Regions from separate parts of the Leptolyngbya sp. AN02str genome, predicted to be linked through region 2. Evidence: predicted binding sites of a transcription regulator. Region 2 holds the regulator's gene; each other region holds the start of a gene.
The links. The regulator NtcA, encoded in region 2, controls nitrogen genes in cyanobacteria. The targets are predictions, from matches to a motif close to TTTGTANNNNNNNNTACAAA.
Positions count from the first base shown of each region.

Region 1 (2,274 bases), on a different contig from region 2:
GACTGGCAATGAGCTTGTAGAGCCAGAGCAGCCTCTACAGTCCGGCCAAATTGTGGATTCTAACCAATATGCCCTGGCAGCGGCAGTGATGCAGTTAGGGGCCGTACCGCTTTGTATGGGAATTGTGCGAGATGATCCGGATGCTCTAGCGATGGCGATCGCCCATGCTCGTACAACGGCGGATATTGTTTTGTCTTCGGGTGGGGTATCCGTTGGGGACTATGACTATGTGGAGCCAGTCTTAGAGTCGTTGGGTGGTACCATCCACATTCGTTCAGTTGCAATCAAACCTGGAAAGCCCTTAACCGTTGCAACCTTTGATGCACAGACTCCCCAGCCATCTCCAGCCCAACCAGAATCGAATACATCCTGTCTTTATTTTGGCTTGCCAGGCAATCCTGTGTCTGCCCTGGTGACCTTTTGGCGATTTGTGCAGCCTGCAATTCGCAAACGATCGGGCTTATCCCATGGGTGGCATCCTACTCGGGTGATAGGGCGATCGCGTCAAGATCTTCGTTCCGATGGCAAGCGAGAGAGCTGCATTTGGGGCAAGCTTCAGCTCACGCCCGATGGCTATTGGTTTGATCCCGCTGGTGGAAGCCATAGCTCTGGAAACCTCATAAATTTGGCACAGACAAACGCTCTTGCGATCATTCCCATTGGTCAAACGCATCTTCCATCGGGGCAGTCTGTTCAACTCATGCCCATTCATACGGTTCCCTTTGTTCAACCCTGATAGAACACTCCGCTAACGATATGACGTGACCGAAGTCCACTCAGCGACCCCAGCCCTTGTTATTTTTGCGTTCTGCACAAATAGCCAAAATTTAGATTCCGCAAGATGGCTTATTTTTCTTAAGCCATTTTTCTAGACTGCTTTTCCTCAGGGGCTCGCTAGGCTATAGCAGGTAGCGACAGTTACTGAATTATTTGTAATTCCCCCATACGGGGCTACCGAAATTGAGGGGGATGTTTTTCAGTTGCAAAGAACCTGTGGCGATCTCCCAAAAGAATGGCTAAAGTATTATTCTGATCGTTTGATGCTGAACTGCAGAACGCGATCAGAACAGCCAGATTGAAATTATCAGCCGAATCTAGACACCTTGTTTTTGTCAGAAAGGCTACAATCGGGGAGACTTCTAGAGAGCTTCTAGCATTTCTGACGCTGCACCAAGCCAACGGAACGCATAGCGGCTCCTAAAATAATTGGTGCTTCTGCCTCTCAAAGCAGTGGATTGATGTTCCTTAAAAGGCCACATCATCTCCTTGCAAAGCGTCGGCTAGCAGATCAACCCATTGCCATCCGAACTAGTTCGGAACGTTTAACTTTCATTTTGAAGGAGCATGAGGAGCGCGGCATGACCCAGGCTAATGACGTACTCGAGACCATAGAGCCAGTTGAGAGCGAATTTGAACTTCTTGATGAGGCGAATGATGATCGAGACGATATGTTCGATTTTCAGCCTGAAGAAGAGGATGAAGAGGATGGCAAGGCGACAAAAGGTCGTGCTTCTCGCCGTCGAACCCAAACCAAAAAGAAGCACTATACAGAAGACTCCATCCGTCTTTATCTTCAAGAAATTGGCCGCATTCGCCTTTTGCGGGCGGATGAAGAGATTGAACTGGCCCGAAAAATTGCCGATTTGCTCGAGCTAGAGCGGATTCGCGAAAAGCTATCCAATCAGTTGGCTCGTGATCCCCACGATAGTGAATGGGCTGAAGCTGTAAACATGGCGCTGCCAGCTTTCCGCCATCGCCTGCACCTGGGTCGCCGCGCAAAAGACAAAATGGTGCAGTCCAACCTGCGACTGGTGGTGTCGATCGCCAAAAAATATATGAACCGCGGTCTGTCCTTTCAGGACTTGATTCAGGAAGGCAGTTTGGGTTTGATTCGCGCTGCTGAAAAGTTTGACCACGAGAAGGGATATAAGTTCTCGACTTATGCGACGTGGTGGATTCGTCAGGCCATTACTCGGGCGATCGCCGACCAGTCTCGTACGATTCGCCTCCCCGTTCACCTTTACGAAACCATTTCTCGCATCAAGAAGACCACCAAACTTCTGTCTCAAGAAATGGGACGCAAGCCTACTGAAGAAGAAATTGCAACTCGGATGGAGATGACCATCGAGAAGCTGCGGTTTATTGCGAAGTCGGCTCAGTTGCCCATTTCCCTCGAAACCCCAATTGGTAAAGAAGAAGATTCTCGTTTGGGAGACTTCATTGAGTCCGACGGTGAAACTCCTGAAGATCAAGTCTCTAAGAACTTGCTGCGAG
Region 1 is NZ_JBNXVR010000003.1:270,662-272,935, forward strand. Features, by position in the region: gene ACQ4M4_RS04160 (molybdopterin molybdotransferase MoeA) at 1-736, shown strand, start outside; gene rpoD (RNA polymerase sigma factor RpoD) at 1,359-2,274, shown strand, end outside.
Region 1: the regulator NtcA is predicted to act here: its motif matches at 1,109-1,128, upstream of rpoD (RNA polymerase sigma factor RpoD).

Region 2 (2,274 bases):
TTGTCGAATTTCTTCGCGCAGTGAGTTGGCCTGACCCGATACATTACGCAGCACCGCTTGCGCCTGACGGTAGCTGGTTTCAATTTGCTGTAACTGCGATTGGGTGCTACCGAGTTGGTCTTCAGTCACGCGCAACTGACCTTCAATCCGATCCCGCTGCACATTCGCCTCATCTAGCCGACGGTTAATGCTCGACAGCCGCCGCTGAGCCTCTTGCTGCTCATCCAGTGCAACATCAAGCTCGCGCTGAATGGTTTCCCGTTCACCCTGCGCCTCCCCTAGCTCAATTCGAGCATTGGCCAGATCATCTTGAATGCTCTCTAGCTCAAACACCCCAGTACGCAAGCGATCATCAATTGCAAACAAAATGCCAAACGTGACCGCAGAAATCAAAATCCCGGTCATGATCGTGATTAAGGTGGCAGTTTGCCGGGGACGCAGCCGAAACAAGCTCAGCCGTGCTTTACCAACTCGCATTCCCAGGCGATCGCCAACGGTTGCAATCACCCCTCCCAACACCAAAATCGCCAAAATTAAGACCAGCCCTGTGGTCATCGTCAGCTACGCAGAACTCAGATACAGCCTACTGCATTCTGATAAGAGATTTCAGGAAACGCGCAAACTCTTGCCACACCATTCAACCTGCGGCCCGCGTCGTCTTACTGTCAATCTCCTACCATCAAGCAGCCTCACCCCTAGAAATTGAGTCTCCTCCATTTCCAGTGTGACATTTACGGATCAGCCTATGAGCCAAAATTTGCGAAAAATGAGGATTTTCAGCTTTTTTGCCATCTCACCCATTCATTTAGCCAACCGCGCCCTACGTAAACTGCTGACTTAGCGCAACCGGGTTGTAAACCGTGATCTTCTTTTTGTGAATGGAAATCATATTGTCCGTTCGCAGGTCGCCCAGCAACCGTGTCACCGTCACCCGAGTCGAGCCAATCGCCTCAGCGATCGCTTGATGAGACAGCTTCAGGTCGATCATAATGCCATCCGACGTGGGCACCCCAAAGTCACGACACAAAATCAGCAAAAAGCTCACCAGCCGCGATCCCATATCCCGATGGGCCAACGTTTCAATCATCATCTCAGTTTGCAAAATGCGCGATGACAGACCCTTCAGCATCAACATGCTCAAGTCGGGATTATCCTTCAGCGCCTTTTCCACCTGCTCAATCGGAATCGACAGCAGCTCTACCGGAGTAAACGCCACCGCATGGTAAAAGCGATCGGCCCGTTGCCCTGTAATGAGCGACAGCACCCCAAACACACTGTTCTCTCGCAGCAGCGCCACCGTAATTTCTTCGCCCGCCTCGTACACCCGCGACAGCTTCACCGCTCCCTTCAGCAAAAAGTAAACCCGTTCCGCAGGGTCGCCCGGAAAGAAAATGGTTTTGCCTCGTTCAAACGCCTCCACCATTGGCGGAAACACGCCACCGCTCAACTGTCGGAAAACATCTGCCAACGGCTTATCTTGTGTCGCCACCATACCCCTCGCCTTCTCGGACCCTGTGAGAGTAGTCTTTTTATTAACCAGAAATCAGCCTACGCTTAAGAACAACTACACCATCGAATTGTGCCTAAGTGAGGAAATTTTGACTTTAGAACACTTAAACTAACTTTAGAAGAGTTTTTTGTATCCGATACTACACTTGATTCCTTCAGGAAGCCTGCATGAATACCAGATTTAGCGAAATCGCTCTTGACAAGAGATGCTGCAGACCGTTTTGTGGGCTTTGTCTATCAGGGTATAGCAAGCTACGGTAAATGCGTCATCTTTCGAGATTAGGGTTAGCGGATCGTGGCATTCCAATTCTCATCCAACCACATGAACTGCCACCCAACCCCTACTTTTAGATCCCCTTTTTCAGTATTCTTAATTCGCTGGCACATCTAAAAGCCCAAAAAAATTCATACCCTCCTAACGCCAATGCTGAATTTAACTGGAAAAAATGCCCTCGTTACCGGAATTGCCAACAATCGCTCCATCGCTTGGGGCATTGCACAGCAGCTTCAGGCGGCCGGTGCCAACCTGGGCATTACCTACCTGCCCGACGACAAAGGCAAGATGGAGAAAAAGGTTGCCGATTTGGTTGAACCGTTGCAGCCCAGCCTATTCTTGCCGTTGGATGTGCAAAACGATGGGCAGGTCGAGAGCACCTTTAATACCGTGCGCGACAAGTGGGGCAAGGTTGATATCCTGATTCACTGTTTGGCCTTTGCCAATCGCGATGATTTGAGTGGCGACTTTAGTAACGTATCGCGCGAAGG
Region 2 is NZ_JBNXVR010000002.1:251,307-253,580, forward strand. Features, by position in the region: gene ACQ4M4_RS02840 (DUF3084 domain-containing protein) at 1-555, opposite strand, end outside; gene ntcA (global nitrogen regulator NtcA) at 821-1,492, opposite strand; gene fabI (enoyl-ACP reductase FabI) at 1,934-2,274, shown strand, end outside.

Region 3 (2,274 bases), 180 kb from region 2:
TTTTTTAAGTTTTATCGATGAGCATTGTCACTCAACCATTTTGAAGTACTAGATGCGGATTAGTACTAGATGCTGATTTCAGCCAAATCGCGGCACATGTGGTCAAACGGAGCATCCACAAAGCTGGCATCAGGAATTCCAGCAGCCGTGATTCGTTCTTTCACAATGTCTTTCATGATTTGAATACCGCGCACCGTTGGGCCAACGGGCACTCCCAACGAATTGTAGGTTTCGCGCAGCCCTTGCAACACGCGCTCATCCAGCACATTCATATTTCCGGCCACAAGCGCATAGCTAGCGTAGCGCAGATAGTAATCCATATCGCGCAGGCAAGCTGCATATCGACGAGTGGTGTAAGCGTTGCCACCCGGACGAATTAACTCAGGTACCTCTTCAAACAGCGCCAAGCCTGCTTGCTTCACGATGGCGGCAGCATCGCTATTAATCACACCTGCGGCTTGCACTCTTGCCATGCCGGTATCGAAATAGGACTTCAGGGTGTCGATCGCATCCCGATCCAAATATTTGCCCTTTGTGTCGTAGCTACCAATCAAGCTGGTTACTGCGTCCCGCATGCATGAATCTCCCAAATCTCTACCAAAATTCAAATTCGCTAAGCAAGTAGACCGTTTTATAACGTCACCTGAATTCGCCCATCATGTGCTAGCTCAGCCAGGCGAGAATCTTGCCAAACCGACCAGGTTCATCGCTAACGTGTTACATCGGGAAGATCCCAACATGACTCGCTGATTCCACATTCAATTGGGCTTTTCTTAAAATCATTAAGGTCAAGTTTATCACGCAGGAATCGCTGGTTTTGGAACGGAAACCCCTGATATCACCTGTCTTCAGATTAAGTTTTATGTCGACCGCTGCACGAATTCAGCAACATCCAAAACCCAAATCCGCATTCTTGACCCACCCCAACCGTTGAGCGATCGAGTAGGGCACTACATTTCAGCGCCAGGGCAATCGCCCATTTACCCTTCCTGCCAGAGCAAACACCCTTGAAAGATCCAAATGGTTTGACGGAAGAAGTCATTTTGTGATTTCGTATACAAAATCTACCCATCTCACTCCATAGGATGATTCAGGTACAGCAGCTCCTAATTCGATTCAATTAGGACTCTTCTGCAGCTATCCATCTTGCTTGAGAGAGGATTTGTTCGATTTCCTCAGGGCAATGTAGGGCAGCACTTAGTATTGATTTTGCTCAGGACGAAGGAGTAATTCATGGCCATGACCCCCGATGACGTCTTGCGTCAGATTAAAGACCAAGACATTAAGATGATCGACCTTAAGTTCATCGATATGCCAGGTATTTGGCAGCACCTCACGGTGTATCAAGATCAGATTGATGAAAGCAGCTTTACAGACGGCGTACCCTTCGATGGGTCTAGCATTCGGGGTTGGAAGGCTATCAACGAGTCTGACATGTCCATGGTTCTCGATGCCAGCACCGCCTGGATCGACCCTTTCATGAAAGAGCCCACTCTGAGCGTCATCTGCCAGATTAAAGAGCCCCGCACCGGAGAGTGGTATTCTCGCTGCCCTCGCGTGATTGCAACCAAAGCCGTTGAGTATTTGAAGTCTACCGGCCTTGGTGACACCGCATTCTTTGGCCCTGAAGCCGAATTCTTCATCTTCGAAGACGTTCGTTTTGATCAAAACGAGCACGAAGGCTATTACCACGTTGATAGCATTGAAGGTCGCTGGAATACTGGTAAAGTAGAGCCCGGTGGAAACAAAGCCTACAAGCCTCGCTACAAAGAAGGCTATTTCCCCGTAGCCCCCACCGACACCTCGCAAGACATGCGCACCGAAATGCTGCTGACCATGGCTAAGTGCGGTGTGCCCATTGAAAAGCACCACCATGAAGTGGCTTCGGGCGGTCAGTGCGAACTCGGCTTCCGCTTTGGCACCTTGATTGAAGCAGCCGACTGGCTGATGACCTACAAGTACTGCATTAAGAACGTAGGGATGAAGTATGGCAAGACCATTACCTTCATGCCTAAGCCCGTCTTCAACGACAACGGTTCCGGCATGCACACCCACCAGTCTATTTGGAAGGATGGGCAGCCGTTGTTTGCCGGCGATCAGTACGCCGGCTTGAGCCAAATGGCGCTGTGGTACATCGGTGGTATTTTGAAGCATGCCCCTGCGCTGCTGGCTTTCACCAACCCCACTACCAACTCCTACAAGCGCTTGGTGCCTGGTTTCGAGGCTCCTGTAAACTTGGCTTACTCGCAGGGTAACCGCTCAGCTTCCGTGCGG
Region 3 is NZ_JBNXVR010000002.1:69,638-71,911, forward strand. Features, by position in the region: gene apcB (allophycocyanin subunit beta) at 66-575, opposite strand; gene glnA (type I glutamate--ammonia ligase) at 1,234-2,274, shown strand, end outside.
Region 3: the regulator NtcA is predicted to act here: its motif matches at 1,043-1,062, upstream of glnA (type I glutamate--ammonia ligase).